Regions from separate parts of the Stenotrophomonas sp. 24(2023) genome, predicted to be linked through region 1. Evidence: predicted binding sites of a transcription regulator. Region 1 holds the regulator's gene; the other holds the start of a gene.
What was found. The regulator FliA, encoded in region 1, starts transcription of late flagellar genes. The targets are predictions, from matches to a motif close to TAAAGTTTNNCNNNCNNNGGCCGATAA.
Positions count from the first base shown of each region.

Region 2: Q9R17_RS05740 (methyl-accepting chemotaxis protein) is a predicted target of FliA. The motif match lies at 14,006-14,032, and genes of this name have one in related genera.

Region 1 covers NZ_CP133160.1:3,997,046-4,012,946, forward strand. The annotation lists gene Q9R17_RS18225 (STAS domain-containing protein) at 1-51, opposite strand, end outside; gene Q9R17_RS18230 (chemotaxis protein CheW) at 222-1,451, opposite strand; gene Q9R17_RS18235 (ParA family protein) at 1,448-2,233, opposite strand; gene motD (flagellar motor protein MotD) at 2,239-3,249, opposite strand; gene Q9R17_RS18245 (flagellar motor protein) at 3,251-3,991, opposite strand; gene Q9R17_RS18250 (chemotaxis protein CheA) at 4,093-5,937, opposite strand; gene Q9R17_RS18255 (protein phosphatase CheZ) at 5,940-6,548, opposite strand; gene cheY (chemotaxis response regulator CheY) at 6,548-6,940, opposite strand; gene Q9R17_RS18265 (RNA polymerase sigma factor FliA) at 6,998-7,741, opposite strand; gene Q9R17_RS18270 (P-loop NTPase) at 7,738-8,625, opposite strand; gene flhF (flagellar biosynthesis protein FlhF) at 8,612-10,270, opposite strand; gene flhA (flagellar biosynthesis protein FlhA) at 10,416-12,473, opposite strand; gene flhB (flagellar biosynthesis protein FlhB) at 12,515-13,645, opposite strand; gene Q9R17_RS18290 (CocE/NonD family hydrolase) at 13,721-15,901, opposite strand, start outside.
Region 2 covers NZ_CP133160.1:1,286,505-1,302,405, forward strand. The annotation lists gene Q9R17_RS05685 (YafY family protein) at 1-579, opposite strand, end outside; gene Q9R17_RS05690 (hypothetical protein) at 659-1,267, shown strand; gene Q9R17_RS05695 (DUF481 domain-containing protein) at 1,402-2,178, shown strand; gene hemC (hydroxymethylbilane synthase) at 2,220-3,140, opposite strand; gene Q9R17_RS05705 (LytTR family DNA-binding domain-containing protein) at 3,582-4,310, opposite strand; gene Q9R17_RS05710 (sensor histidine kinase) at 4,307-5,362, opposite strand; gene Q9R17_RS05715 (dienelactone hydrolase family protein) at 5,366-6,025, opposite strand; gene mdoH (glucans biosynthesis glucosyltransferase MdoH) at 6,076-7,986, opposite strand; gene Q9R17_RS05725 (TonB-dependent receptor) at 8,474-10,510, shown strand; gene Q9R17_RS05730 (hypothetical protein) at 10,564-10,734, opposite strand; gene Q9R17_RS05735 (DUF2628 domain-containing protein) at 10,949-11,335, shown strand; gene Q9R17_RS05740 (methyl-accepting chemotaxis protein) at 11,423-13,951, opposite strand; gene Q9R17_RS05745 (NAD(P)-dependent oxidoreductase) at 14,058-14,951, opposite strand; gene Q9R17_RS05750 (autotransporter domain-containing protein) at 15,150-15,901, opposite strand, start outside.

The DNA.
Region 1 (15,901 bases):
CTCGGTGCTGGCCTCGATGCCAAGGTCTTCACCCAGTTCGACAGTGCTCATCGTTGCTCCGGACAAACGGTTCCGGGATCTATAACGGCACCCCGTGGGGGTTCTTTAGGGGGATTCCGTGGAAGGCATCCACGCATGGCGTGGATCTACAGGAGGCGGGCATCCACGCGGGGCGTGGGTGTGCGCGTGGCCGGGTAGATCCACGCCATGCGTGGATGGGGTCAATTCAACAGCCGGGTGGCGTCGAGCAGGATCATCGGCCGCTGGGTGACGCGGGCCACGCCGCGGAAGATATCGTTGGAGATCTGGCAGATGCGCGCGGTATCGGGCGGTTCGATCTGCGAATCGGTGAGGTTGGCGACATCTTCCACCGCCGAGACACGCAGCCCCAGGGTCTCGCCATCCTCTTCCAGTACCACGATGCGGGTCTGCGCATCTTCGGCGGCCGGGGAGGTGCCCAGGTGCAGGCCGAGGTCGATCACTGGCACCACCTGGCCACGCAGGTTCATGATGCCCAGCATGGCCGGGGCGGTGCCGCGCAGGGGCAGCAGCGGCACGGGCAGGACCACTTCCTGCACCTTCAGCAGCTCCAGTGCGTAGGCCTGGCTGCCGCAGCGCAGGCGCAGCCAGCGCGAGGTGCGCTCACCGGCGCGGCGGCCCTGCGGGTGCGGGCTGCTGGCCGGACGGGTGTTCTGGGCCTGCAGTTCCTGCCAGCTGGACGGGCGGCCCGGGGCCTCCTGCGCGGGGACGGCCGGTGCGGGACGCGCCGGCTGTGCGCGGGCGGCAGGAGCGACAGGGCGCAGCGGCGCGGCCGGGGCCGCTGCAGGCGCGGCTGCCACGGGTGCGGCGACGCCGGCGGCGACGTCGAACGCGGCCTGCAGGCCCGGGCTGTCGGCATGGGTCAGCGTGCTGCTGTCGCCCGGCGCGGTCTCGAAGATCACTTCGTCGGGCAGATCGTCCCAGGTTGGCTCGCGTGCCGGTGCTGCCGCTGCCGCGACGACGGGCGCGGTTTCGTGCAGCACCTCATCGGGCAGGTCGTCCCAGGTGGGTTCGCGTTCGACGGCCGGTGCGGCGGCCTGCTGCGCGGCGGCGAAGGCTTCTTCGAAGGCGGCCTCCAGTTCGGGCGTGTCGCCGGGCACGCTGCGCGCAGGTTCACTCATGGCCACGGCGGCAGGTGCCTGCATCGCAGCGAGAGCTTCCTCGAACGCGGCTTCCAGTTCGGGCGTGTCGCCGGGCACGCTGCGCGCGGGTTCACTCATGGCCACGGCGGCAGGTGCCTGCATCGCAGCCAGAGCGTCCTCGAATGCGGCTTCCAGTTCGGGCGTATCCCCCGGCACGCTGCTGGCCTGCGCGGGTGCGCGGTCCGGTGCAGCGGGTGTGGCAGGGGCGGCCGCTGCCGCGTCGCCGAGCAGGGCTTCCAGGTAATCGTCCAGCGCGCCGACGGTACTCATGCCGCCTCCTGTTCCGGTACCCGCGCGTCTTCGGCCAGTACCCAGTTCAGCGCACGGCGGTAGGCGGCCAGGCCGCGGCCCGGGTAATCATCGCCCAGCACCGGCTGGGTCAGGCCGGCCGCGTTGCTGATGCGGGTATCCACCGGAATGGCGTCTTCCCAGACCCGGCTGCCGTGGCGGTCCTGCATCGCGCGCACCGATTCGTTGCCGGTACGGGTGCGGCGGTCGAACAGCGTGGGCAGGATCGAGATCGGCAGCGGGCGGCGGCGCGAGCGTTCGACCATTTCACCGGTACGCACCATGCCGTCCAGGCCGTGCAGGGCCAGCGGCTCGGCCTGGGTCGGGATGATCAGGCGGTCGGCGGCGGCCAGGGCGTTGATCATCAGCAGGCCCAGCGTCGGTGCGCAGTCCAGCAGGATGTAGTCGTGCTGGCCCTGATGGCGGGCCAGCGCGTTCTGCAGCGCCAGGCCCAGCCCCGGCTGGTTGGCGCTGCGGCGTTCCAGGGTGGCCAGCGCCGGCTGCGCGCACACATGGTCCAGGCCCGGGATCGCGCTGGGCTGGCGCAGCGTGGCCAGCTCCGCCGGCGGCGTGGCGAACAGGTCCAGTACACCCGGCGGGGGCGGTTCGGCGGCGACGCCGAATGCCCGCGTCAGCGATGCATGCGGATCCAGATCGATCAACAGCACGCGGTGGCCAGCGGCGGCCAGGCCGCGGCCGAGGGCCAGGGTGGTCGTGGTCTTGCCAACGCCGCCCTTCTGGTTGGCGACTGCCCAGATGCGCATCGCACTCACTCCTTCATTGCAGGGGGAACGGCGGCGCCTACGCGGCTGCCGGCCGGCACCGGTGGCAACCGCACCGGTGCAGTGGGGGAAACAACAGGGGATGCCGGGGCGGTGGGCGCGGCATCGGTCGCGCCGGCGTTGCCGGTGGCGGCATTCAGGCGGGCGCCGAGCGGGTCCACGGCATGGCTGGTGTCGGCCAGGATGATGACCATCACCCGCCGGTTGCGGTTGCGCCCTTCGGCGCTGCTGTTTTCTTCGCGCGGACGGAACTGGCCGTAGCCGACCATCGCCAGCCGCGAGGGCTGCACGCCCTGGTCGGCGAACAGGTGCACCACGCTGGCCGCACGGCCGGCCGACAGTTCCCAGTTGGAGGGGAACTGCGCGGTGGCGATCGGCACGTTGTCGGTGTGGCCTTCCACGCGGACGCTGTTGGGCACATCGCGCAGCACGCCGGCCAGGCTGGCCAGGGTGTCGCGGGCATGCACGTCCAGTGCGGCCGAGCCGGTCGGGAACAGGATGTCGCTGTTGATTTCCACCTCGATCCACAGCTCGGTGCGGCGCACGCTGATCATGCCGCGGTCGATCAGCGGTGACAGTGCGGCGGTGAGGCGGTCGGCGATGCTGTTGAGCTGGCGCTCGGCACGGGCCAGCTGTTCCTGGTTGTGCACCGAGACCGGCACCCGCATCTGCGAGGCCATCGATGGCAGCAGGGTGGGGTCGTGCGACGGGGCGGGTGCGGACGGCCCGATCCGGGTGCCGGACTTGATGACCGAGGGGCTGTCCCAGCCCCCGCCCTGGACCTGCTTGTTGCCGACCTGCACCGGGTTGATGGTGCGCGGCGCGCCGCCGAAGGCATCGGTCAGCGCGTCGGCCATGATGCGGTACTTGCCCTCGTTGATCGAGGAAATGGCGTACATCACCACGAAGAATGCCAGCAGCAACGTCATCAGGTCGGCATAGGGGATGGCCCATGCCTCGTGGTTGGCGTGTTCTTCGTGGCGCTTGCGGCGGGCCATGTCAGTGCAGGAAGCCGGACAGGTTGGTTTCGATGTTGCGCGGGTTCTCGCCCTGCGCGATCGAGATCAGGCCTTCGATGACCATTTCCCGGTCGCGGCTGTTGTGGGCGATGACCGCCTTGAGCTTGGCGGCGACCGGCAGGAACAGCAGGTTGGCCGAGGCGATGCCGTAGATGGTGGCGGTGAAGGCGGCGGCGATGCCGTGGCCGAGCTTGCTGGGGTCGGCCAGGTTCTTCATCACCGCGATCAGGCCGAGCACGGCGCCGATGATGCCCAGGGTCGGGGCGTAGATGCCCATGCCCTCGAACACCTTGGCCGCGGCCTGGTCCTGGTGCTCCTGGCTGCTCAGTTCGATTTCCAGCATGTGCCGGATCGATTCGGGTTCCACGCCATCGACCAGCAGCTGCAGGCCCTTGCGCAGGAACGGGTCCTGCTGCGCATCGACCTGGGCTTCCAGGCCCAGCAGGCCCTGGCGGCGGGCGATGTTGCTCCATTCCACGATCTGCTGGATCAGTTCGCGGCGATCGCTGTGCGGCGGGCGGATCACCCAGCGCATGATCCTGAAGGCGTGCTTGAACACGGCCGGGGTGGTGTGCAGCAGGATGGCCGCCACGGTCCCCACGATGACGATCACGAAGGCAGCAGGCGACCACAACGACGCCAGGCCGGCGCCCTTGAGGATGCTGCCGCCGACCAGCGAGGCCAACGCCAGGAAAAGTCCGATGAGGCTGAGTCTATCCATGGTTCCGGTATCGGCGTGTGTGAATGGGACTTGAGACACCGGGAGATTGCGTACAGACGGTAGTCACAGTTTTGGGTTCGCCGGGCCGGGCCCGGCGGGCGTCAGCGCAGGCCGTCCACATCCAGGATCAACGCCATGCGGCCATCGCCGATCAGGGTGGCGCCGGCGTAGCCACGCAGGCCACGCAGTGCCTTGGGCAGCGGCTTGATGACCACTTCCTCGCGGCCACGGACCTGGTCCACCACCAGCCCGAAGCGGGCTTCGCCGGCCTGCAGCACCACGATGGTCAGCAGCGTGGCCGGCATCGGTTCCACGTCCAGCCAGTGGCGCAGGTCCACCAGGGGCAGGGTGTGCGAGCGGCGGTCGAGCACGGCGCGGCCATCGAACCAGCCCAGCGAGGTGGCCGGTGCATGCAGCACTTCCATCACGCGGGCCAGGGGCAGGGCATAGACATCCTCGCCGGCCTGCACCAGCAGGGTTGGCAGGATGGCCAGGGTGAGCGGCACGCGGATCATGAAGCGGCTGCCCCGGCCCAGTTCGGACTGGATCTGGATCTGCCCGCTCAGTTCGCGGATGCGCGACTGCACCACGTCCATGCCGACGCCACGGCCGGAGATGTCCGTGACTTCCTGCTTGGTGGAAAAGCCGGGCAGGAACACCAGGTGCAGGCATTCTTCCCCGCTCAGGCGCGCGGCCACTTCCGGGTCGATCAGGCCCTTTTCGCGCGCCTTCTGGCGCAGGCGTTCCGGATCGATGCCGGCGCCGTCGTCCTGCACCTCGATGCTGACATAGTCGCCTTCCTGTTGGGCCGACAGGCGCACGTGGCCATTGCGCGGCTTGCCCTGCGCTTCGCGCAGGTCGGGCATCTCGATGCCGTGGTCGATGGCGTTGCGCACCAGGTGCACCAGCGGATCGGCCAGTGCCTCGACCAGGTTGCGGTCCAGTTCGGTTTCGGCGCCGACCAGTTCCAGTTCCACTTCCTTCTTCAGGTTGCGGGCAACGTCGCGCGCCACCTTGGGGAAGCGCGAGAACACCTTGCCCACCGGCTGCATGCGGGTACGCATGACGGCCGACTGCAGGCGCGCGGTGGCGATGTCCAGCGTGGACACCGCGCGGTCCAGTTCCTCGTCGCGCAGGCGGATGCGCAGGGTCTTCAGGCGGTTGCGCGACAGCACCAGTTCGCCGATGAGGTTGACGATGGCATCCAGGCGCTTGGTGTCCACGCGCACGGTGTGCTCGGCCTCGGCCAGTGGCTTGGCCGCTGGCTTGCTGGCCGGTGCCGGCACGGCGGCCGGGCGCGGCATCGGCACGGGGGCAACGGCAGCGGCCGGCGCCACCGGCCGCGCACCGGGTGCGGCGCCCCCATGCAGCTGGTCCAGTAGTGCTTCGAATTCGTCTTCGTTGATCAGCCCGTCGTCGGCCCTGGCCGGTGCGGCGACCGCCGTCGGTGCCTTGCCGCCATGCAGTTGGTCGAGCAGGGCTTCGAATTCGTCTTCGGTGATGAGGTCGCTGGCGGGCGCGGCCGGGGCCGGGGTGCTGGCGGGCGAGGGGGTGACGGTCGGCGCGGTGCCGGCCACATCGAACTGTGCGATCAGCTCCGGCGGGGCATAGCCCGGCTCGGTGCCGGCCGAGACCGAATCGAGCATCGACTGCAGGTAGTCCAGCGACTGCTGGGCGGCGTCGAAGTGATGCGGCTGCAGCACGGCCTGGCCGGAGCGGGCCATGCCGAGGGTTTCTTCGGCGGCATGGCACAGCTCCACCATGGCGGTGATGCCCAGGAAGCCGGCACCGCCCTTGAGGGTGTGGTAACCGCGGAAGACCGCATTGAGCTGGTTGCTGTCCTGCGGCGCCTGTTCCAGCGTCACCAGCTGTTCGCCGAGGCGGTCCAGGATTTCCTGGGCCTCGATGATGAAATCGGCGGCGATGTCGTCGGACAGGGCGGCCATGGTTACAGCCCCAGGTCCGACAGCAGATCGTCGGCGTCGTTCTGCGAGACGGCGTGGTGGTCCACGCCCTTGACTGCGGGGCCAGCCAGTGCCGGTTCTTCGCGGCGGTGCTGTTCCGGCGGCAGGCCGAGCGCACCGAAGCCTTCATGCACGCGGCGCACGATGCCGACCACGCGGCGGATGATCTGCCCGGTCAGGTCCTGGTAGCTCTGGGTCAGGGCGATTTCGGTGAGGTTGTGGCGGATGCGCTCCAGCTGCACGTCCTGGTCCGGCTGCAGGCCATCGGCGCGCAGCTGCTCGGTCAGGGTGCGGCATTCCTCGGCCAGGTCCAGGGTGCGGTGGGTGGCCTGTTCGGTCATCGCCACCACGTGGTCCAGGCGCGCGCAGGCGTCGTCCAGCTCACCGGCATCGCTGGGTACGGTCGGCAGTTCGCCCAGGGCCTGGCCCAGTTCGCGGGCCAGGCGGCTCAGGCCGGCCATCATCGGCTGGGTGCGCAGCGCCACCAGGCCGTCGATCTGCTGGCGCCAGGCGCTTTCATCACCCGCTTCCAGCGCGTCCAGGGCTTCCTGCAGGCGCAGGGCCAGTGCGTTCCTGTCGACCGTGCTGTCCATCAGGCGCTGGCCGCCAGGCGTTCGAAGATCTTGCCGAGCTTCTCTTCCAGCGTCTGCGCGGTGAACGGCTTGATGATGTAGCCGTTCACGCCGCTCTGGGCGGCTTCGATGATCTGCTCGCGCTTGGCTTCGGCGGTCACCATCAGTACCGGCAGGGTCTTGAGCTTGGCGTCGGCGCGGATGGCCTTGAGCAGCTCGATGCCGGTCATCACCGGCATGTTCCAGTCGGTGACCACGAAATCGAACGGCTGGCTCTGCAGCAGTGCCAGCGCCGCATGCCCGTCCTCGGCTTCGGCCGTGTTGGTGAAGCCCAGGTCGCCGAGCAGGTTCTTGACGATTCGACGCATGGTCGAGAAGTCGTCGACGATCAGGATGCGCATGTTCTTGTTCAAAACGGATTTCCTTTGTTGTTCATTCTTCAGGGCCGGCGTGGGCCGCCCTGAACAGATTCATTGTTCCAGCCCGGCGTCGGCGGCTTCAAACACCTTCAGGCGGCCGCGCAGGCGCAGGACCGCCTGGCCATGGATCTGGCAGACCCGCGACTCGCTCACGCCGAGCACTGCGCCGATCTCCTTCAGGTTCAGTTCCTGCTCGTAATAGAGCGAGAGCACCAGCTGTTCGCGCTCGGGCAGGTGGCCGATGGCCTTGCCCAGCTCGCGGCCGAACTCGCCGCGCTCCAGCACCTGCTGCGGGGTCGGGCCGCCTTGGGCGATGGTGTCCAGCTCGCCCTGGTCCTCGATGCGCGATTCCAGGCTCAGCACCTGGCCGCGTGCAGCATCTTCCATCAGCCGCAGGTAGTCGGGCAGCGGCATCTCCATGGCGGCGGCCACTTCGGTGGCACTGGCGGCACGGCCGCTGGCCTGTTCCAGCCGGCGGATGGTGGCAGCCGCATCGCGTGCGCGGCGGTGCACCGAGCGCGGCACCCAGTCGCCCCGGCGGATCTCGTCGATCATCGAGCCGCGGATGCGGATCGAGGCATAGGTCTCGAACGAGGCGCCCTGGTCGGCATCGTAGCTGCGCGAGGCTTCGATCAGGCCCATCATGCCGGCCTGGATCAGGTCGTCGATCTCCACGCTCGCCGGCAGGCGTGCGGCCAGGTGGTGGGCGATGCGCCGCACCAGGTCCGAATGCTGGGTGATGCAGTCGGTCGCAGCGGCCCGCTGGACCTCCTTGTACTGGGCGGCGGCTTTCATGCGGCCACCCCGCGCTGCTTGAGGATGCGTTCGAGGAAGAACTCGACGCCGCCGCGCGGCTCGGTCGGGGCCTGCCAGCGGGCGGTGCGGCGGGCGATCTCGGTGATCGCCTGCGCGGCCGGGCTGGACGGGTAGGCCTTGACCACCGGCTGCTGGCGCTGCACCGACAGGCGCAGCCAGTCATCCTGCGGCACGCAGCCCAGGTAGTTCAGGGACACGTCGGCGAGGAACTTCTCGCACACGCGCACCAGCTTTTCGTACAGCACCCGGCCCTCGTTGGGGTCGCGCACCATGTTGGCCACCACCTGGATGCGGTCCACGCCGCGCTCGCGCGAGAGCACCTTGATCAGCGCGTAGGCGTCGGTGATCGAGGCCGGCTCGTCACAGACCACCACCACGGTGTCCTGCGCGGCCTGGCAGAAGGTCAGCACGCCGTCGGTGATGCCGGCGGCGGTGTCCACCACCATGATGTCCAGCTCGCGTTCCAGTTCGGAGAACACGTTGACCAGGCCCACGTGCTCGGCCGGCTGCAGCTCGGCCATGTGGCGGCGGCCCGAGGCGGCCGGGACCACCAGCACGCCGTTGGGGCCTTCCACGATCACGTCTTCCAGCGAGCAGCGCCCGGCGACCAGGTCGGCCAGGGTGAACGTGGGGTTCAGGCCCAGGATGACGTCGATGTTGGCCAGGCCCAGGTCGGCATCCAGCAGCAGGGTGCGTTTGCCCATGCCGGCCAGCGCCACGGCCAGGTTGGCCGAAACGTTCGTTTTGCCCACGCCGCCCTTGCCGCCGGTGACGGCGATGGTGCGGACCGGGCCCAGCGGCTGGCTGCGGGTGGCCGACAAAGGGAAGTTCTTGGTCAGCTTGGCGTATTCACGCGACGGCATGGTTCAACTCCGGGTTGCAGGGCATATCGGCCGCTCGGCGCAAATCTTCAAGGCGAAGTACGAGATTGGCTGCACTGGCCCGGTGCAGGTCCTCCGGGACGTCCTGCCCGTCGGTTACCCAGGTGATCGGCAGCTGGTGGTCCACGGCCACCGACAGGGCGCTGCCGAAGCGGCCGGTCTCGTCCAGCTTGCTCAGGACCAGGCCCTGCAGGTTGGCCGCGCCGAAGCGGCGGACGACTTCGTCCATGTCGCCGAAGCTGGTGTTGGCCGGCAGCACCAGCAGGGTGCGGACCTGGTGGGCGGCACGCAGCCATTGCAGCTGTGCGGCCAGGGCGCGGTCGCGCGGCCCCAGGCCGGCGGTGTCGATCAGGACCAGCTTGTAGTCCTTCAGGCGTTCCAGCAGCTGGCCCAGGTCGCTGCCGCTGCCGGCTTCGTGCACCGCAATGCCGAGCTGGCGGCCATAGCCGTACAGCTGTTCGCGGGCGCCGATGCGCAGGGTATCGGTGGTGACCAGGGCGACGTCGCGGGCGGCGTGCTTTTCGGCAAAGCGCGAGGCCAGCTTGGCGATGGTGGTGGTCTTGCCGGCGCCGGTCGGGCCGACCAGGGCGATCACCCCGCCTTCCTCCAGCGGATCGGCCGGGGCGATCGGCAGCTTGCGCGAGAGCAGGCCCAGCATCAGCCCGCGGCTGCGGTGGGCTTCGGTCTCCAGCGGGATCTGCATGGCCACGTCGCGGGCGATGCCGGCGTCGAACCCGTATTCGTCCATCAGGTCCAGTGCGGCCGCACGGACCGGGCTGCCACGCAGGCGTTCGTCGGTGAAGCGGTTCATCTCACGCTCGATGACATGGCGCATGCCGGCCACCTCCTGGCGCAGCTGGCGGATTTCTTCTTCGTCGCGGGCCACCAGGGTCAGCGTCGGCGGGGCGACGACCGTGGGGGCGGTGACCGCCGCTTCGGTGCCGGCCGCCACGGCGGGCGCGATGTCCTGTCCGGGCGCAGGCGCGGCGGCCACGGCGAAAGAGGGCAGCGGCAGCGGCGGCGGCAGGGACGCGGCCGTGGCGACGGCAGCGGTCGCGGCCTCATCCAGCGGCGGGTCGATGATGAAGCGGGCGCGGTTGGGGGCCGGCACCGGTTCACTGGCTGCCGCCGGTTCGGCGGCCTGCCCGGCCGCGCTGTCGGCGGCAGCGAACGGGGTGAAGATCTGTTCCGGCAGTGCCGGTTCATTGACGCTGGCCCGTGCCAAGGTTTCGGCGAAGCCGCTGCTGCCGCGGGTCGGCACGATTTCGTCGGCACTGTCCAGAGTGCGGCCGGTGGCACCTACGGCGGCGCGGGCCAGGGCGGCCACGGCCGAGGTGGTGGCGGCCACCGGGTCCGGGGCCAGGGCAGCGGTCTTGCGGCGGGTGACGGCCGCGATCATCGCATCGGCGGCGCTGCGCGGCTTGGCCGGCCTGGGCGGGGCCACATCGCGGCGCGAGGCTTCCAGCGCTCGCTGCACGGCGCTCTCGTCATAGTTGGCTGCAGCGACGATTTCGATGCCTTCCTCGATCCGGCGGTTGGACAGGATCACCGCATCGGGTCCATGTTCCTTGCGCACCAGGTTCATGGCCGAGCGCATGTCGGCGGCAACGAATCGTTTGATTTTCATGCTGTGGTCACGGGACGAAGTCGGCGGAGTGGGAGCGGGAGAACGCGGGTGGTCGGTGGTCTGCACGGTTCGGGTTCCCCTCGGTGTCGGTGTGCTGCGGTGTAGTGAAAATGGTGTCTGTTTTCTGGCGCGTCGGAGGGGCGGCTCAGCTGATCGTGCCGACCAGCTTCAGGCGCTTGTCCTCCGGCACCTCGCTGTAGGCCAGCACCGACAGCGACGGAACGCTGTGGCGGACCAGCCGTGCCAGCGCGGCACGCACCGGGCCTGGTACCAGCACGACCGCCGGCTCGTTGCGGGCTTCCTGCTTGCTGACACAGTCGGCAAGGCTCTGGTGCAGCCGTTCGGCGAGACCGGGTTCCAGCGCGGCGCCGTTGCCCTGGGTGGACTCCTGCAAGACGCGTTCCAGTTGCGGGTTGAGGGTGAACACCGGCAGCTCCGGCGACATGCCGGCGATTTCCTGCACGATGAAGCGGCCCAGCGAATTGCGCACGGCGGCGGTGAGGGTGGCCGCGTCCTGCGCATGCGGGGCGTGCTCGACCAGCGATTCGGCGATGCGGCGCAGCTGGCGGATCGGAATGCGCTCGATCAGCAGGTTCTGCAGCACGCGCACCACGGTGGACAGCGGCAATGCCTTCGGCGTCAGGTCTTCGACCAGCTTCGGCGCGCTCTTGGCCAGGGTGGCCAGCAGCTGCTGGGCTTCTTCGTGGCCGAGCAGCTCCGGGGCATGCTCGCGGATCAGGTGCGAGAGGTGGGTGGCGACCACGGTGGCCGGATCGACCACGGTGTAGCCCATCGATTCGGCCTGTGCCCGCTGGTGGGGCTGGATCCAGGTGGCATCCAGGCCGAAGGCGGGATCCTTGCCGGCAATGCCGTCCAGCGGGCCCAGCGCGCTGCCCGGGTCCAGCGCCAGTTCGCGGTCGGGATGGATGTCGGCGGTGGCCACCGGCACGCCATGGATCAGTACCCGGTAGCCGGTGGCCGGCAGTTCCAGGTTGTCGCGGATGTGCACGGAAGGAATCAGGAAGCCGATGTCCTGGGTCAGCTTGCGGCGCACGCCCTTGATCCGGGCCATCAGTTCGCCGCCCTGCTTGGCATCCACCAGCGGGATCAGCCGGTAGCCCACTTCCAGGCCGAGCGGATCGACCGGGCGCAGTTCGTCCCAGCTCAGTTCGGCCGTCGGTGCCGGCGAGGCCGGGCGGCCCATAGCGTCCAGCGCGATGCCGTCCGGGCCGATCGGCTCCGGCTTGGCCGGGGCCTGTTCCTTCTTCCACAGCTTCCAGGCGATGAAGCCCAGGATCGATGCCAGCGTCAGGAAAGCGACGTTGGGCATGCCCGGCACCAGGCCGACCAGCCCGATGATGCCGGCGGCGATGGCCAGGGCGCGGTACTGGCCGAACACCTGGCCGATCATGGCCTGGCTCATGTCCTGGGCCCGCGAGGCGCGGGTGACCAGCATGGCCACCGCGCTGGACACCAGCAGGGCCGGCAGCTGCGCGACCAGGCCGTCACCGATGGACAGCAGCGTGTAGGTGGCCGCGGCATCGCCGAAGGGCATGCCGTGCTGGGCCATGCCCACGGCCAGGCCACCGATCATGTTGATGAACAGGATGAGGATGCCGGCGATGGCATCGCCACGGATGAACTTGCTGGCACCGTCCATCGCACCGTAGAAGTCGGCTTCCTCGCGGACTTCCTCGCGGCGCAGCTTGGCTTCCTCGCGCGTCAGCAAACCGGCGTTGAGGTCGGCGTCGATGGCCATCTGCTTGCCGGGCATGGCGTCGAGGATGAAGCGCGCGGTCACTTCGGACACGCGGCCGGCGCCTTTGGTGATGACCACGAAATTGATGATGGTCAGGATCGCGAAGACCACGATGCCGACCGCGTAGTTGCCACCGATGACGAATTCACCGAAGGCGGCGATCACCTTGCCCGCCGCCTCGTGGCCGTTCTGGCCGTTGAGCAGGATCACGCGGGTGGAGGCCACGTTCAGCGCCAGCCGCAGCATGGTGGTGATCAGCAGCACGATCGGGAAGATGGTGAAGTCCAGCGGGCGCTTCACGTAGACCACCGCCAGCAGCACCATCAGCGAGATGGCGATGTTGAAGGTGAACAGCGCATCGAGCACCGGCGGGGCCAGCGGCACCACCACCATGGCCAGCAGGGCCAGCACGATCAGGGGCGCACCCACGCCGCTGCGGATCATGTCCAGGATGCGGCGGGCATTGAAGCCCTGGATCTGCGCGCTCACGGCTGGCCTCCATTGGCGAATTCATCCACGTCCACGCGCGGCGGCGCCGGCATCGGGCCGGTGCGCCAGGCGCGCAGCTGGTAGACGTAGGACAGGACCTGGGCGACGGCTGAATACAGTCTCACGGGGATTTCCTTGCCGAGTTGCCCTTCCCGATACAAGGCGCGTGCCAAAGGCGGGGCCGAGACGATGGCCACCTTGTTGCCGTCGGCCACTTCACGGATGCGCAGGGCCAGTTCGTCCACGCCCAGGGCGACCACGGTGGGGGCGCCCATGCGGCCGCCTTCGTATTTCAGGGCCACGGCGTAGTGGGTCGGATTGGCGATCACCACATCGGCGGTGGGCACCGCTTCCATCATCCGGCGGTTGGCCAGCTGCTGCTGCATCTGCCGGATGCGGCCTTTCACTTCCGGGCTGCCTTCGCTTTCCTTCAGTTCCCGGCGCAGCTGCTCGCGGGTCATCTTCAGCTTGCGCATCCAGTTCCAGCGCTGGTAGGGGGCATCGATGGCGGCCAGCACCAGCATGGCCACGGCCGTGGCCAGCAGCAGTTTCAGGGTGAACCCCAGGCCGTGGCCGATGGCGCTTTCCAACGGCTGGTGCAGCAGCCCGCGCAGGGTATCCATGCTGGTCCATACGGCCAGGCCGGCGGCCGTGCCGACGAAGGCCACGCGCAGCAGCGACTTGATGAACTCGGCGATGGCTTCCGGGCCATACAGGCGCTTGAGCCCGGACAGCGGGTTGAGACGCTTGAAATCGGGGGTCATCGCCTTGGCCGACCAGCGCAGGCCGCCCATCACCAGCGGCGAAAGGAAGCTGGCCAGCAGGCAGACGATCACCAGCGGGGCCATGGCCAGCAGCAGGCGCAGCAGCAGGTCGCCGAAATGGCCGACCATTTCCTGGGGGTGCTGGCGCAGGGCCAGGTCCGGGCGCAGGGCCTGCTTCATCCAGGCCACCGCGCCGGCGGCGATCGGGCCGCTGACCGCCATCACCGCCAGCACGCCGGCCCCGAACACCGCCGCGGTGGCCAGTTCGCGCGAACGCGGCAGGTTGCCCTGCTCGCGGGCTTCGCGGAGTCGTTTTTCTGTCGGTTGTTCGGTTTTTTCGCCGGCGTCTTCGTTCTCGGACATCACAGGCACTGCGGCTGGGGTTGCCGGGGTGCGTGCAAGAACCGTTCCGCCCGGCCTGCCGGGCCTGGCCCGGTGCTACGGGGACGGGGCGGTCCGCAGGGGAACCGTCACCACGCTGTCGCTGTGCCACTCCACCTGCAGGGGAGCCCCCGCATCGGCCACGGTCTCGTCACTGACATCGCGCCCGGTGCCGTGGTTCACCTGGTGCATGGCGTCCTTCAGCACATCCACCTTGACCAGCAGGCGGCTGCCGGCGGCCAGGCGGCGGGCCACCATGCGCGTCCGGTCGAAGGGCAGGTGGGTCCATTGCGCAGGCTGCAGCAGCTGGCGCTTGGCCGGGTCGCGCACGTGGCTGGCCCGGCCCATGAAATAGGACAGCTGCATGCGGCGGCCGTCGGCCATCAGCTCGTACAGGGTGACGGTGAAGTCCAGGTCACGCTTGTTGATGCGGACCTTCAGATCGCCGGAGAAGCTGCCCACCAGGTCCATCGGTGTGCTGAACGGTTCGGAGGCGAAGGACAGCGCGGTGTCCGCCGTGTCCTTCGCGGCGACGATGGGGAACGGGTAGTAGCCATGCCGCATTTCGTTGCGGTCGGCCAGGTCCACGGTCTGCCGCAGCTGGCCTGGCGGGGGCGCCTGTTCCTGCAGGTGGTGGTAGCCATCGGCCGATGCCCGTGCCGCCGAGAGATGGAAGCGGCGGTAGCTGCCCGCCGCAGCCTGCAACGACGGTGCGTGGCCCCAGCGGTCGGCACCCATCAACTGGTAATTGACCCGGTCGGGCACCAGCGCCGGGCGTGGCGCACCACGCAGCACATGGTCCAGCCACTGGAACGTCAGTGCCGGGGTGTCGAACTGCGCCACCGGGTCCAGTGCATAGCCGCGCAGCTGCATGGGCTTGAGTGCCGACTGCGCGCCGCTGTGGTCGTAGGGCCCGATCAGCAGGGTGTGGTCGGCATCGGGCCGGTGCCGCAGGTGCTCCCTGACGTACTGCAGGGCCGAGATCTGGCCATCATCGTAGTAGCCGGTGATGGTCAGCACGGGAATGCGGATGTCGGCGAACTGCTCGCCATACGGGACCATCGCCTGCCAATAGGCATCGTAGGACGGGTGGGCAAGCCAGCGCTGCAGCCAGGGATTGGGCGTGCCATCGATCTGGTCGATCTGCCGGTAGGAACGGCCGGAGGTGTACCAGCGCCGGCCCAGCTGCGACCAGCGCGCGCGCTGGGCATAGGTCGCCGTGTCCAGCATCGGGCCGTTGGTCACGTAGAACGCCCAGCCGTAGTTGGCGCTGAGAAACACGTTGTTCTCCATCGGCACGCCCTGGCCGGGGATGGCGGCGACATAGGGCACGATGGTCTTCAAGGCTGGGTGGTGGTGGCGTGCCGCCGCCCATGCGGTGAAACCCTCGTAGCTGCCGCCGTACATGGCCACCCGGCCATCGTTCCAGGCCTGGCGGCTGACCCAGTCGATGGCCGCGTTTGCATCCTCGCCGTCGTGCTCGTACGGGGCGATCGTGCCGGTGCCCTGGCCCTTGCCGCGTGCATCGACGACGATGCCGGCATAGCCATGGGCGGCGGCCAGCAGCATCTTCAGCCGGTTCTTTGGCGGGTCGGTGTAGATGGTGAACAGCATGGCCGCCGGCAGGGGGGCGGTGGCGGCGCGTGGCCGCGCCAGTTGTGCCGACAGCACCACGCCTTCGGCCGCAGGAATGCGCAGCGTGTCATCGATCACGAAGCGGCGCTGTTCTTCGGCGGCCAGCAGGGCCGGGGCCAGTGCCGCCGCCCGCGACTGCGCCCGCAGCACCGCCTGCAACTGGACCAGCTCCAGGGCTGCGGCGTCCGGCAGGGTTGCAGCATCGGCCTGCGCAGCCAGTGCCTGCGCCAGTTGCGCACGTACTGTCGCCGGGTCCACGCTCAATGCGGCATCGGCCTGCACCGCTGCCACGTCATCCAGCCCGTTGAAGGCTGCATGGAAGGCGCGGGTGTAGGCGGTGGCATCCGCATCGCCGGCCGTGGCCAGCAGCAGCATCGGTACCCAGCGCTGCGCGGCCGCCGTATCGTTGGCGGCGAGCAGCGCCGTGCGTACCCCCTGGATGGTGGCCTGCGCCTGGGCATAGCGACCTGTCGCCAACAGCGCGTGGCTGCGCTGCGCATCGGTCAGCGCGGGCGATTGCAGCAGTTCGCTGCCGAGGCGTTGCAGCGCGCCATCGACCTGCGCCGGGGACGCATCGGCCGGCAAGGACCAGGACAGATCACC
Region 2 (15,901 bases), 1.8 Mb from region 1:
ATGGTCCCAGGCATCCAGGTACCAGTTGTCGCGGTAGTGGGTCAGGCGCTGCGGCGATACGGTGCGTCGGGTCGGCTCATCGGTGGAGCGGGCGCGGTACTCGAATGCCAGCTGCTTGCGTTCCAGCACGGCCGACGCCACCGAGCGGAAACTGCCTTCGTCGAACTTGCGGCCGCGGTGCGGGATCACCCGGACCCGGTCCACCGGCCAGTTGGAGACGCCTGCCTGCGCGGCCAGCAGCCCTTCGATGCGCTGCTGCAGCGGTGCCAGCACCGAAGACAGCACGCCGCCCCCGGTGCGCGCCAGCAGGTGCTGCGACGCCAGCAGCGCATGCAGTTCCTCCGAACTGAGCCACAGGCCGGGCAGCTCGAAGCGGTCGCTTTCATCGGCCTGGTAGCGGAAGCCGGCTTCGCCGTCGCCTTCGATCGGCGCCATCAGGGCATCGCGCAGGAACGCCAGGTCGCGGTACACCGTCGCGCGGGAGCAACCCAGCTTGTCCTGCAGCGTGGCCACCGTCACCGGATAGCGGGCGGACTTGAGCAGGCGATGCAGGGCAGTGATGCGTTCGTATCGGTCCATGCCCCCGATTATGTCCGAGTCGCGGGCGTTGTGGCGGCGCTTTGGGCTATGGTGGGCGCCCCGATGCCCCGGATGCCCCATGCGCCTGCCTTCTGCCCTGCCCCTGCTGGCCTGCCTGCTGCTGGCCGGCTGCGGTGACCGCGCCACCCCGCAGGGCACCGCCGCCGTCCCGGATGCCGACCCGGCACAGGCGGTGCTCAATGCCAGCCAGCGCTTTGCCGCCCTGCGCAGCTTCCATGCGGAACTGGAGGTGCGCGGGGGCGCGGCGCCGGCCCCGGTACGCGCGGCGATGGACTTCGTGGCCCCGGACCGTTTCCGCGTGGATACCGCTGCCGGCCCGCAGATCATCATTGGCGATACCTTCATGCTGCAGGCCCAGGGTCGCCTGCAGCAGGTACCGGTGCCGCCGGGGCTGCTGGAGCAGTGGCGCAACCCGCTGCCGGCCACGGCCACGCCCACCGACCTGCAGGCCCAGGACCTGGGTGCGCAGACCTTGGACGGCGTGGCCACCCGCCACTACCGCGTGCAGGGCACCCAGGCCGGCGAGGTACTGGACTACTGGATCGACGGCCAGGGACTGCCACGCCAGATCCAGCGCAGCGGCCACAATCCGCAGGGCCAGCCCTTCCAGCTGCAGCTGCGCTACTCGCGCTTCAACGACCCGGCACTGCGGGTCGAACTGCCCTGACACGCTGCCCATTCAGGCAGCGTCCCGCAAGCGGGCCACGCAACGTGTGCTGAAGCGGCGGCGCCTGCAGGCGTCGGACGGTCATCATGCTTCCAGTATCATCACGTGCCATTAACTGTTCTGGAGACGCTTCGATGTCCGTGCGCGTGACCCTGCTGATCCCCCTGCTGCTGTGCGCCCCGCTGGCGTACGCGCAGGATGCGTCCGAGCTGGCGGCGATGACCTCGCCGTGGAGCGGCAGCGGTGGCGAGCTGGGCTTCGCTTCCGCACGCGGCAACAGCAGCACCGAAAGCGCCAACGGCCGCCTGCGCCTGCGCTACACCGACGATGACTGGGTGCACAGCATGGACCTGTTCGGCCTGCGCTCCAGTTCCAAGGTGAATGAAACCGAGCCGGACGGCACCACCCGCCGTCGCACCAACACCACCGCCAACCGCTACACCGGCACCGCCGGCAGCGCGCTGCAGCTGGGCGAGCACCGCCAGATCACCGCGACGGTGCGTGTGGAACGCGATGATTTCGCCACCTACGACCGCCAGGGTTCGTTCGGTCTGGGCTACGGTACGCGCCTGTTCAACACCGAACGCTTCTACCTGGATGCGCAGCTGGGCCCCGGTGTGCGCCGCACCCACAGCACCGAAGACGACCGCACCCGCACCGGCCTGATCGGTCGTGGCCAGTTCGAACTGAAGTACACCCTGACCCCGAACACGGATCTGGTGAACACGCTGCTGGTCGAATCGGGCTCGTACAACACCTTCGGCCAGAACGATTTCGGCGTGTCGGTGAGCATGAACGAACACCTGGCCCTGAAGGCCGGCTGGCAGGCCCGTTACAACAGCGACGTGGCCGAGGACAAGCGCAAGACCGACACCCTGACCACGATGAACGTGGTCTACAAGTTCAAGTAAGCGGAACGGGCGCCAGGCGCCCGTTTTCGTATGTGCCGGTGTTACAGGGACAGTTCGGCCAGGATCGTATCGGCGCCGCGCTCCAGCAGCAGCCGGGCCACCTGCTGGCCCAATGCGTCGGGATCGCTGCCCGGGCCCACGGCGTCGGCCCGCACCGCACGCCCGTCGCCGGCACTGCCGACCAGGCCCTGCAGGTGCAGGTCGCTGCCCTGCCACTGCGCGATGGCCGCCACCGGCACATGGCAGCTGCCATGCAGCGAACGGTTCATGGCCCGCTCCGCTTCCACGCAGCTGCGCGTCGGTGCGTGGTCCAGCGCCGCGAACAGCGCCATGACCCGCGCATTGCCGCCATCGCATTCGACCGCGACCGCGCCCTGCGCCGGTGCCGGCAGCCAGGCCGGCGGCTGCAGGCGGGCCACGATGCGGTTGCCCAGGCCCAGTCGTTCCAGCCCGGCCACCGCCAGCACGATGGCGTCGTAGCCGCCGTTGTCGAGCTTGGCCAGGCGCGTGTTGATGTTGCCGCGCAGATCCAGCAGCTGCAGGTCCGGGCGCAGCGCGCGCAGCTGGGCCTGCCGCCGCAGCGAGGATGTCCCCACGCGTGCGCCGGGGGGCAGCACCTCCAGCGCGGCATACAGGTTGGAGATGAAGCCATCGGCCGGGTCGTGGCGCGGCAGGATGGCCGGCAGCGCGAACGGGGCATCCAGGTCCATCGGTACATCCTTGAGCGAATGCACCGCGCAGTCCGCTTCCCCGCGCTGGATGGCCAGTTCCAGCTCCTTCAGGAACAGGCCTTTGCCACCGATGGCGGCCAGCGAGCGGTCCAGCACTTCATCGCCGCGGGTGCTCATCGGCACCAGTTCCACGTGCAGGCCGGGGTGGGCCTGGCGCAGCTGGCCGGCGACGTATTCGCTCTGCCACAGGGCGAGCGGGCTTTTGCGGGTGGCGATGCGGACGGTTTCCATCCGGCCATTATCGCGCCTTCGGCGGGGTGACGGCCAACGGCGGGGCCCCTCGTGGCTGTCTGGTGGCGCGGCAGGTCATGCCAGCGTGGCCGGGTGGGATGGGCGCGCGGGGGACGCCGTAAACCCATCCATGGGGGCTTGGCCGCCTGCCCTCACCGCCCCGACCTCTGACGGTTTCCGTGCGCCTCGGCCACGGAAGATCAGAAAGGAGAAGCGCAGAAGCCGGTGACTTCCGGGGTCAGGGGTCGTGTAGATCCACGCCATGCGTGGATGAGCCCCTGCCGGAGGCGGTCACAAGCGCCATCCATGCATCGGGGGATTCACCAACGGCGCACACGCTAGCGCCGGCGGAATGTGTCCGTCGTACGCGATCCGATCAACGGCCTCATCCACGCATGGCGTGGATCTACCGAAGCGCTTGCTGACAGGCCGCGCGGCCCCTCACAGATGCCGCAGTTCCTGTTTCAGCGTGGACACGCAGCGCCGGCTCACTTCCAGCGGCTGCTTGCCATGGCGCAGCACCGCCTGCACCTGCCCGCCGCTGCCGCGGCGCAGCTCCACCAGTTCATGGCGGGCCACCAGGCAGTTGCGGTGGATGCGCACGAAGCGGCTGGTGAACTCCTCCTCCAGCGACTTCAGCGATTCCTCGATCAGGTCCTCGCCACGCGCGTGATGCACCACCACGTACTTTTCCTCGGCCTGCAGGTAGTGGATCTCATCCAGCGGGATCAGCCGCAGGCTGCCGCGCAGCCGTGCACACAGCACGCTGCGTGCCTGCTGGCTGCCCTGCTCCGGCGCCGGGCCACGCCCGGCCAGGAACGTGCGCGCACGCGCCAGCGCGGCGGCCAGCCGCTCGGCACGCACCGGCTTCATCAGGTAATCGATGGCCGCAGCCTCGAAGGCCGACAGGGCATGGGCGTCATAGGCGGTGCAGAACACCACTGCCGGACGCGGCTCGAACCCGGCCAGATGGCGCGCGGCCTCCAGCCCGTCCAGGCCGGGCATGGCGATGTCCAGCAGCACCAGGTCCGGCTGCAGCTCGGCACAGGCATGCAGCGCCTGTTCGCCGTTGCCGGCTTCGGCCACCACCTCCACACCGGCCTGATCGGCCAGCAGGCTGCGCAGGCGCTCGCGCGCCAGCGGTTCGTCATCGGCGATGACCACCCTCACGCGCGTCCTCCCTGCTGGATCGGCACTGTCACCTGGCAGGCATAGTAGCCCCCGCTCCAGCCGGCCGTCATCCGCGCGGCCGTGCCGAAACGCCATGACAGGCGATGGCCGATGCTGCGCTGGGCGTGGCCGGCCCCGCGTCCCAGCCGCAGGCCCGGCGCCTGCGGGTCGGGCGCGGGATTGCGTACTTCCACCACCAGCATGTCGCCCTGGCAACGCAGCACCAGTTCGATGGTGCCGCCTTCCGGCAGCCGCGAAATGCCATGCAGCACCGCGTTTTCCACCAGGGGCTGCAGCACCAGCCGTGGCAGCGGCTGCTCCCATGGCAGCGGTTCATCACGCTGCCAGCGCACCTGCAGGCGCTCGCCCAGGCGAAGGGATTCGATGGACAGGTAGCGCTCGGCCAGTTCGCATTCGTCGCGCAGCGTCGAATCGCCTTCGCCGGCGCCCAGCGCCGCACGGAACAGATCGGACAGGTCCAGCACGGCACGCTCGGCCACGGCCGGGTCGCGGTGCAGCAGGCTGGCGATCAGGTTCATGCTGTTGAACAGGAAGTGCGGGCGGATGCGTGCCTGCAGGGCATCGGCCTCGGCACGGGCATTGGCCTGCACCTGCGCCGCCCAGCGGTCGCTGACGTAGAAATAGCGCAGTGCCAGCGCGGTGATCAGCGCGGTGGTGGCCGCACTGCCGGAGGTGAAGCGCCAGAAGCTGATGCCCTGGGCAAAAGCGTCACCAAGCACCGCATACAGGGCGTGGATGATGCCTGCGCAGGCCACGGCGATGGTCGCGGCCACGACAATGGCCGCCACCGCCCCCAGTACCGGCGGCAGGCGCGAAAGCGGCTGGCGCAGCAGGCAGAGGCTGGCACTGACGGCCAGGGCCAGCCACAGTGCGAAACCACTGGCCGACAGCAGTTCGCCCACTGTCCAGTGACGGCTGCCATCCGGGGCCAGGGCCAGCAGCACGACCACCAGCTGGGCCATGCCCAGCATCGCCGCCAGCCGCGGCAGGCGGCACAGTTCCGGCATCCACGGCGGCGTGGCCGGCGCCATGGTTCAGGCCACGCGCAGGCGCTGCTGCAACCAGTCGCCCAGCGCCTGGATTTCCTCGGCGCAGACCTGGTGGGCCATCGGGTAGCTGTGCCACTGCACGTCCAGGCCTGCATCGCGCAGGGCCTGCGCGCTGTGCGCGCCCACCGCCTGCGGGATGACCGGATCACCGCTGCCGTGCGCCATGAACACCGGTGCGTCCACGGCGTCATCGGCACGCCGCGCGGTGTCCGCTTCGGGCAGGTAGGTGGACAGCGCGATCAGCCCGGCCAGCGGTGCGGTGCGCGTCAGGGCGGCGGTCAGGATGACTGCCCCGCCCTGCGAGAAACCGGCCAGGAAGATGTGGTCGGCGGCGACACCGCGCTCGACCTCACGCGCGATCAGCGCATCCAGTTCCGCCACCGAGGCGTGCACGCCGGCCATATCGGCACGGGAACGGAAATCCATGCCCACGATGTCGTACCAGCCGCGCATCGGCACGCCACCATTGATGGTGATCGGGCGCACCGACGCATGCGGGAAGACGAAGCGCAGCGCCGGCCAGTGCGGGCGCACCAGTTCCGGCACGATCGGCGCGAAATCATGGCCGTCCGCCCCCAGCCCGTGCAGCCAGATGATCGACCACTGCGGCGAAGCGCCGGTTTCCTGTTCCACGGTCTGCAGCATGTTGCGACTCCAAGGCATCTGGGCCGCATTATGCCGCCGGTGGCCGCCGATCAGTACAGCGGCGGCTTTTCGGCGGCCTCACGGCGCAGCTGGGCGGCACGCACCAGCACCGGCGGCGGCGTGTTCTCCTCAGGGATGTCCAGCAGGCCCCAGCGGTGCATCCAGCTGCCCGGGCCACGCGAGGAGGTCAGGGCGACCACGGGAATGGCCAGTACCATGCCGGCGATCACCGGCGACATCCATACGGCCAGCGGCGGCGACACCGCCCACGCCAGCGCCCCCATGAACGCGCCGAACACGCCCAGCCCGCCGTAGCTCCTGAGCAGCTGCCACCAGGAAATCTTGCCATCATCGCGCTGCTGCGCATCCCAGCCCGAATCACGCCCGGACAGCACTTCGGCCACGCCGCGCGACTGCACGTACATCACCACCGGTGCCATCAGTGCAGCCAGCACGGTTTCCACCAGCATGGCGATGAAGGCGCGGATGGCGCCGCCACAGCCGCGGCGATCCACCGGGTCCAGCAGCATGGCCAGGTAGCCCAGCACCTTCGGGGCCAGCAGCACGACCATCGTCGCGCCGAACAGGCGCACCACCTGCTCTTCGTCCTGCGAGCGCCAGTACACGCTGGGCGACAGGTGCAGCAGGGCGTTGAAGTCGATGCCATCCTGGAACAGCGGCACGGCGATGCCGATCAGCATCAGCATGGCCCACATCGGCGCGGTGAAATAATGGCCGATGCCGATCAGCATGTGGGTGCGGCTGATCCAGTGCAGGCCACGGCTGCCGACCACCTTGGCGTGCTGCAGGTTGCCCTGGCACCAGCGGCGGTCGCGCACCAGCAGGTCGGTCAGGGTCGGCGGGCCTTCCTCGTAGCTGCCCTTCAGGTACGGCACCATGTGCGCGGCCCAGCCGCCACGGCGCATCAGCGCCGCTTCCACGAAATCGTGGCTGAGCACGTGGCCACCGAAGGGCTTGCGGCCCGGCAGCGCCGGCAGGCCGGCCTGCTCGGCAAAGGCGCGGGTGCGGATGATGGCGTTGTGGCCCCAGTAGTTGCTTTCCGCGCCGTGCCACCAGGCCACCCCACGGGCGATCACCGGGCCATACACGCGGCCACCGAACTGCTGCATGCGCGAGAACAGGGTGCGTCCGCCGATCACCGCCGGCAGGGTCTGGATCAGGCCGACATCGGCGTTGTGTTCCATCCCGGCCACCAGGCGCACGATGCTGTCGCCGGTCATCAGGCTGTCCGCGTCCAGGATCAGCATCTGCGGGTAGGCGCCACCGAAGCGGCGCACCCAGTCGGCGATGTTGCCGGCCTTGCGGCCGCTGTTGTCGCCACGGCGGCGGTAGAACAGGCGGGCATGGCCATCGGGGACGGCATCGCGCAGTTCGGCGAACACGGCCTCCTCGGCGTGGGCGATGTCCTCGCGGCGGGTATCGCTGAGCACGAAGAAATCGAAACGGTCGAGCTGCCCGGTTTCGGCCACCGATTCGTAGATGGCACGCAGGCCGGCCAGCAGGCGGCGCGGGTCTTCGTTGTAGGTGGGCATCAGCAGCGCGGTGCGGCTGTGCACGACCGGCAACGGCATGTCCGGGTCGATGCCCAGCCGGTAGCCGCGATCGAACACCGCGGTCAGGAAGCCGGCCACGGCGCTGGCGAAGGACAGCGCGATCCAGGCGAACAGGCCGACGAACAGCACCAGCAGGCAGGCTTCCAGCACGCTGATCCCGTTGACCGACAGCACGCGCCACATCATCCGCGTGGCCACGGCGGTCATCGCCACGGTACCGCCGAGGATGTACAGCCGACGCAGGCCGATCATGCGCGGGGAAGTACGGTGCCGCTGTACGTGCAGGCTGCCCTCGCGCAGGGATTGCTCGGGCATCGCCAACGGTGATTCGGCCGGCAGCAGGGCCTGGCCTGCATCATGCCCGGCGATGGGGGTCTGGGTGGTCATCAGCTACACCGTCCGGCCCACGCAGAGGGCCGCCCTGGCCGCATCCCGCGCGTGGAAGCTCCTGGCGCGCCGTCCGGGCGCGCGTACTTGTCCTGGCTGCGCCGGCCCGGGGCCGCGTCGCAGTCGATGTCTGTCACTACCGGAACCCACGCGATCTCCAACGGGCGGATACGAAAAGGCGGCCCAGTCTAGGGGTCAGGATGTAAGCCGGGTGCGAAGGTATCGCCCGGTGTTTTCGCCCATTCAGCATACAGCAGGCCCGGCCCGCCGCCAGCGCCTGCCGGCACCGGACGTAACCGCCGGTACTGGCACGTAACAAACGAGAACGGTTATCATTACGTTAACCAGGCAGGTCCCGGCAACGCCGCGCGACCCACCCAGCCGCGCCGGTCCTGTACCGCGCGCCCGACGACCCAGGGAGGGGCGCGGCCTGGTGCCGCCTGCATGCCGCTTCCGCACGGGTCTTCCCCCTCTTACGGAAGTCATCATGCCTGCCAACCTCATTGCCCCCGTGCGCCCGCTGCGCACCCGCCTGGCCGCCGCCGTGGCCACCGCCTGCCTGCTGCCGCTGCCTGCACTGGCCGCCACCGCCGCCGACGCCTCGACCAAGGACCTGGACACCGTGGTGGTCACCGCCTCGGGCTACCAGCAGCTGATCAAGGATGCCCCGGCCAGCATCAGCGTCATCACCCGCGAAGACATCGAGCGCCAGCCGGTGCACGACCTGGCCACCCTGCTCAGCCGCGTGCCCGGCGTGACCGGTGGCCTCAGCGCGGTGGGCGAACAATCCAAGATCAAGCTGCGCGGCATGCCGTCCAACTACACGCTGGTACTGGTGGACGGCAAGCGCATGGGCAGTTCGGCCTCGACCAACTACCGCCCCGACCTGGGCCGGCAGGACCTGAACTGGATCGCGCCGGACCAGATCGAGCGCATCGAGGTGGTGCGCGGGCCGATGTCCTCGCTGTACGGCTCCGATGCGATGGGCGGGGTGATCAACATCATCACCAAGCGCATCGGCAAGCAGTGGGGCGGCAGCGCCACCCACAGCTACACCCGCCCGCAGGACGACAAGCGCGGTGACACCCAGCAGATCGGCGCGACCTTCTCCGGTCCGCTGGGCGAAACGGTGGGCCTGCGCATCGGCGCCAACAGCATGCGCCGCGATTCGGACAGTTCCAACGGCGGCGTTTCCGGCAATGCCTATGCCGGCGAAAAGGACCGCAACGTGGACGCGCTGCTGGAATGGCGGCCAAGCGAGCGACAGACGGTTTCGCTGGAAGCCGGCCACGGCGTGCAGCAGGCCTTCGCCAGCCAGGCGCTGGAACGGGAGGGCGACGGCGCCTGGGGCGCCAGTGAACTCAAGCGCACCTCGCTGGGCCTGGCCCACGATGGCAGCTGGGACTTCGGTACCTCGAAGATCAGCGCCTACCGCACCGAGTACAAGAACGACATCGGCCCCACCGGCCGCTCCGAAGCCACCGACACCATTGTCGAGGGCAGCCTGTCCACACCGTTCACCTGGGGCGTGGACCACCAGCTGGCCGTCGGCGGCCAGTGGAAGCGCCAGGAACTGACCAACACCGATACCATCGGCCAGGCCCCGATCGACTACGCCGGCAACCCGGTACGCGGCTCGGAACTGCAGGTGGACACCTGGGCGCTGTTCGTTGAAGACGAACTGAAGCTGCACCGCACGCTGGCCCTGACCCTGGGCGCGCGCCTGGACCACCACGAGAAATTCGGCAGCCACGTCAGTCCACGGGCCTACCTGGTCTGGCACCCGGGCGAACAGTGGACGATCCGCGGCGGCGTGTCCAAGGGCTTCCGCGCCCCCAGCCTGACCGAGAATGCCCCCAGTGCCGCCACCCAGTCCGGTGGCCGTGGCTGCACCTCGCTGATCCCGCTGGGCTACGTGCGCGGTGGCTGCTACATGGCCGGCAATCCGGATCTTGACCCGGAAACCAGCACCAACCGCGAGATCGGCATCAGCTTCGACAACGACGTGCTGGATGCGGGCGTGACCTACTTCCACACCGATTTCAACAACAAGATCGAGTACGCCGCACTGGGTTACTTCAACGGCTACTGGTGGACGCGCATGACCAACATCGCGCGCGCCCGCACGGCGGGCATGGAAGGCAACGTCAACGTGCGCTTCGGTGAACACTGGCGCTGGCGCACCTCGGCCACCTGGATGAAGGAAGCGAAAAACCTGACCACCGGCCGCAACCTGATCGACACGCCCGAATTCGCCGGCTACTCGTCGCTGGACTGGACGCCCAGTGCAGCGTTCTCCAGCAGCCTGTCAGCGCAGTACACCGGCAAGCAGACCGGCGTGGCCAGCACCTTCCTGCGGGCGTACACGCTGTATGACCTGACCGCGGCATGGAACGTCAACGAGGTGCTGACCCTGCGTGGCGGCGTGAGCAACCTGGCCGGCAAGAAGGTGTATGCCGACGGCGCCGCCGACTACTTCGTGGCCGGGCGCAGCTGGTTCCTGGGTATCACCGCGCGCTTCTGAAGGCCGGCGTGATCGCGCTGGCCGGTGGCCAGCGCGATCTTCGCAGGGGGACGTCAGGTCGGGTCGGGAACGGCGTCCGCCGTCTCCTGCGTGGCCGCCGCGCGCGCGCGGCGCATTGCCACCGCCAGCTGCTGGGTGGCGAGCAGTTGTTGTGCCTGCACCACTTCGGGCGTGGGCAGCAGCACCGGTCCCGGTGCGTTTTCCGGTGTAACAGGTGTGGTCATGCAACCTCCAAGGACATCCCGCTGCCGGCCGGACACAGCGGGGCCAGCGGCGGAACTGCGCACCCTACCCTAAAAAGACGGCAGGTGGGTGACGGCAAAGCTGAACAAAAACGCCGATCAAGGCTGCCTACCGTCACATTTTTGACGGTCGCCACTGGCGGGCTGAATGCGTCATCTTTAGGATGAAAACGATTACCAACACGGACGTTACCTGATGAACATGATCGACCTTTCCCGCTTCAGCCCGAAGTGGCAGTTCCGCTTCAACTTCTTCCAGCAGCACGGCAGCCCCAAGGAAGCCGGCTTCAAGCAGGCCTGGAAAGCACTGCCGTTCGGCGAGCGCCTGAAGATCAACATCAACTTCTTCGCGCTGTTCTTCGGCGCGATCTACCTGTTCATCCTGGGCATGTGGCGCAAGGCGCTGATGCTGATCGGCATCAACGTCGCCCTGGTGCTGGTCACCGCGTTCCTGCCCGATTTCGTCGGGCGGGCGGTGTTCGTGGCACTGAACCTGCTGGTGGCGTTCAGCACCAACTACAACTATTACCTCGACCAGGTGCGCGGCTCGACCAGCTGGAACCCGTTCGAAGGCATGTTCTGACAGCCCTGCACTGACCTGATCCGCCGCAGTCCTGTTGCGGCTTGATGACGCCCGGCCCCGGCCGGGCGTCGTCGTTGCAGGCCTGGCTCACGCCGCGCGGCGTGCGGCCGGTGCGGCCTGCAGGCGGAAGCGGGCCACCGCCACCGCCAGCTGTTCGGCTTGTTCCTCCATGGCGCGTGCGGCCGCAGTGGCTTCTTCCACCAGCGCGGCGTTCTGCTGGGTGGCTTCGTCCATGTGCACCACGGTCTGGTTGACCTGCTCGATGCCGGCGCTCTGCTCGCGCGATGCCGCTGAAATCTCGGCCATGATCGCGTTCACCCGGCCCACCTGGCCGACGATGTCCTGCATGGTGCGGCCCGCGCCGTGCACCAGCTGCGCACCCTGCCCGACCTGGGCCACCGACGTATCGATCAGCCCCTTGATCTCGCGTGCGGCACCGGCCGACCGCTGCGCCAGCGCGCGTACTTCACTGGCGACCACGGCGAAACCGCGGCCCTGTTCACCGGCCCGTGCCGCTTCCACGGCGGCGTTCAACGCCAGGATGTTGGTCTGGAAGGCGATGCCGTCGATCACCGCGATGATGTCGGCGATACGCTGCGACGAGGCCTCGATGCTGGCCATGGTGTCCACCACCTGGCTGACCACCGCACCGCCCTGCCCTGCGACAGCCGCAGCCGAGGCGGCCAGCTGGTTGGCCTGCACGGCATGGTCGGCATTCTGGCGCACGGTGGAGGTCAGTTCCTCCATCGAGGCGGCGGTCTCTTCCAGGTTGGCGGCCTGCTGCTCGGTACGCCGCGACAGATCGTTGTTGCCCGCCGCGATCTCGCCGGCCGCCAGGCGGATGCTGGCGGCCGATTGCTGGATCTGCCCGACGATACCGGTCAGCTGCTCGACCGTGCTGTTGGCATCATCACGCATGCGTGCGAACACGCCCTGGAACTGCCCCTGCATGCGCAGGGTCAGGTCGCCGGCGGCGATGGCCTGCAGCAGCGTGGACAGGGCGGCCAGGTTGTCATCGCTGACCTGCATCATGGTGTTCAGCGTGGCCACCATGCGGCGGAAATCGTGCTCGAAGCGCGCTTCATCGCCACGCACGGCGAAATCGCCGGCCGCCGCTGCAGCCGCCAGCTGCTGGATCTGCTCGTTGATGGCCCCCAGGTTGGCCTTGGTGGTGGCCATCGCCGCGGTGAACGCCGCCCGTTCGCCCGGCAGCGGCTCCATGTCCACGCTCAGGTCGCCCACCGCATAGCGCTGCATCACCTCGACCAGGCGCTGGGTGACCGCGTTGCCGGCGGCCACCAGCGCGTTGCTGTCGGCCACCATGCGCCCGTACTCGCCGGGGAAGGCGCGCGCGTCCATGCGGTAGCTCAACTCGCCCTGCGCATGCCGGTGGGCCATCTCCGCCTGCGCGGCCATCACCGCCTGCAGCTGGCCACGCATGGCCTGCATCGACAGCAGCAGGCGCCCCACTTCGTCATTGCCGGCTGCAGGCAGGGTGGAATCCAGACGCCCGGCGGCCACATCACCTGCCACGCGCACGGCCTGCGCCAGCGGCCGGATCGCCAACCGCTGCAGCAGCAGGTACACGCCACCACTGAGCGCCAGCGCGGCCACCACGCCCACCAGCAGGATGATCCACAGCAGCTGCCGCGCCTGGGCCACGATCACCGCATGCGGCACCACCACGCCCAGTGCGAAACGCTGCGGTGCATCGCCCACCTGCAGCGGCACGTACAGGCGCACGTTGCCGGCCGCATCCGGTGTAAATGCCTCGAAGGCACGGTTGGCAGCAATCTGCGCCAGCATGCGCTGGGTCAGCGCATCATGGCGCGGCCTGCCGATCTCGGCGGCGTCGGCCGAGGCCAGCACCACGCCCTTGGGTGAGAGCAGTTCGACATGGCCGGCCCCCATCGGAGTCAGCGTCGCCAGATGCTTCTGCAGGGCCGCCAGCGAGAAATCAACGGTGAACACGCCCAGGAACGTGCCGGCGCCATCGATGATCGGCGTGGTCAGCGTGCTCATCAGCACCTGCTTGCCGCCGATGTCATAGGCGTAGGGCTCGCTCACCTTGGGCTGCCTGTCGCGGCTGGGCACGATGTACCAGTCGGCTGAACCGTCCGCCGCTTCGGTGTAGTCGGTCATCGGCGACTGCTGCGGCCTGCCGTCCTGCCAGGCCCAGTAGCTCATGAAGCGGCCACTGGCATCGTGCGCTTCGGTGTTGATGAAATCCGCATCCTTGCCATCGAAGGCATTGGCTTCCCACATGGTGCTCTTGCCCAGCCACTCCGGGTGCGCCTGCAGCTGCCGCCCGAGGATCGCCGCCAGGCTGGCCCGGTCCGGCGCATCGCCACGGGCGCGCTGGGCCAGCACGGCTTCCACCATGGCATCGTTGCTGGCAAAGGCCGTGCCCAGGTCGGCGGCCACCTGGCGGGCTTCGGCGGCGGCTTCGCTGGCCATGGTCTGCCGGGACGCCGCCACCAGCGCCGAACTGGCCTGGCGGTAGATCAACAGGGCCGTGATGCCAAAGCACAGCAGTGCAACCAGGGCGGTGCCCAGCATCAACTTGTTGGCGATGCTGCCGGGACGGGCGGCGGCAGCGTGGCGGGACGGAGACATGGAAGGGGGTTCCGTGGCAGGACCAAGGCGCGGCCACGGTGGCCGTGCACGCTGATAGCGGCCTGGGACGGACAAGGTTGAGCCGCCGGGGCGGCCCCACGGCCCATCATTCAGCCACGCGGTCGCCGATCCACTGCGCGCGTGGCAGCACCTCGATGCTGCCCACCGCATACTGGTGCAGCACTTCCTCCGGCCCGAACCGCGGCTGCCAGCCCAGCGCCTGGCGCGCGCGGCTGCCGTCGTAGACCCGGTCGATGGACAGCGGCAGCGGCCAGCCCCGGCGGTCGAACTCGGCCAGCAGCTGCGGCACCCGCTGCTGCAGCACCTGGCGCGGGTGGCTGGCCAGTGCCAGGCAGTCGCCACGCAGGAACGGCGTGGGCGCGGCCACCAGGTAGCGCTGGAAGCAGTCCCCGGTATTGGTCAGTGCCGCTGCATGCGCGGTCGCCACATCACGCGCATCGATGCCGCGGTGCAGGCGGAACATCGCCATGCGCTCGGGGGGTTCCGGGAAGCAGCGCGACATGCGCAGCACGCGCACGGCGAAGGTCTCGCTGGCCGCCGCCTGCACGACCGCTTCGGCCTGCAGCTTGGTCCGGTGGTAGATGGTACGCGGCAGCGGCGCGACATCCTCGTCGATCCAGCGGCAGCCACCGGCCACCACGGCATGCCCGTACAGCGCCGTGGTGCTGGTCAGCACGAAGCGGCGCACGCCGGCATCGCGGGCCAGCTGCACCAGCGTGGCCGTGGCTTCCACGTTCACCTGCTGGAAGACGGCATCGGGAATCAGCCCCACGTGCGGCGCATGCAGCGCGGCGGTGTGGATGACCGCATCCACGCCCTGCACGGCGCGCTCCAGCGCCGCGCGGTCGGTGATGTCGGCAATGATGCGGGTGGTCGCGAAAGGACTGCGGTCCAGCCCCGCCACCTCATGCGTGGACGCCAGCGCGCCGAAGATGGCGCGGCCGATGCGTCCGGAACTTCCGGTCAACAGGATCTTCATTGAATCCATTCACTCACAGCGCCCGGGAGCTACCGGGATGTCCTGATTCTAGGCGTCGATGACGACAGCGGCGATAGGATTCATTGAGCTGCAGCCGTACGGTTGCATCGGCAATCGTCCTGCCGGCGGCACCTGCCATGCTCCAAAAAAAAGGGCGGCCCGAAGGCCGCCCAATGCCCTTGCACAGGGCGGTGCGGATCAGAAGCGGACGGACCAGCGCAGGTTGGCCGCGTGGTCGCGGCTTTCATCGCCGAACTGGCCGCTGTAGCCGAGTTCCAGCTGCTGGCGCGGGCTCAGCCAGGCCGACAGGCCCAGTTCGGCCACCACGGCGCCATCGGCAAGCGGCGCACCGCTGACCGCGAACGCGCTGCCACCGCTGAAGGCCAGCTGGGCAACCTGGTCACGGTCGCCGCTGGCGCGGCGGTAGCCCAGGCCGCCACGCACGTGCAGCCAGCTGTCCTGCTGGAACGAGGCCTTGAGCCCCTTGTCGAAGCGCACGCCGGCCGTGGCCAGCGTGGTACGCGTGTCGCCCACCTGGCCGTGCAGTGCGGCTGCACCGCCGCGCTCGCGGACGTCATCGACATCCACTTCCACGCGTGCCAGCTGCAGGTACGGCTCCAGCCCGGCCTCGCGGCCGCCGAAGCGGTAAGCCGCCTCCACGAAGGCCTGGCGCGTGGTGGCGTCATAGCTGGCCGACAGGCTGTCACTGAAGCCCTGGAAAGCAACCTGGCGGGTGCTGTCGATGTCATGGCGGCTGTAGCCCAGGCCACCGCGCAGGCCGAACGCACCCCACGCATGGCCCACATACAGGCCCAGATGGGTGTTGTCCGCCTTCGAACGCGCCGCGCGGCCGTCGGCCTGCTTGATGTCGGTACGCCCGCCACCGGCCAGCACGCCCAGCTGCCAGCCACCGAAATCATGGTCCACGCCGACCAGCACGCCATGGCTGT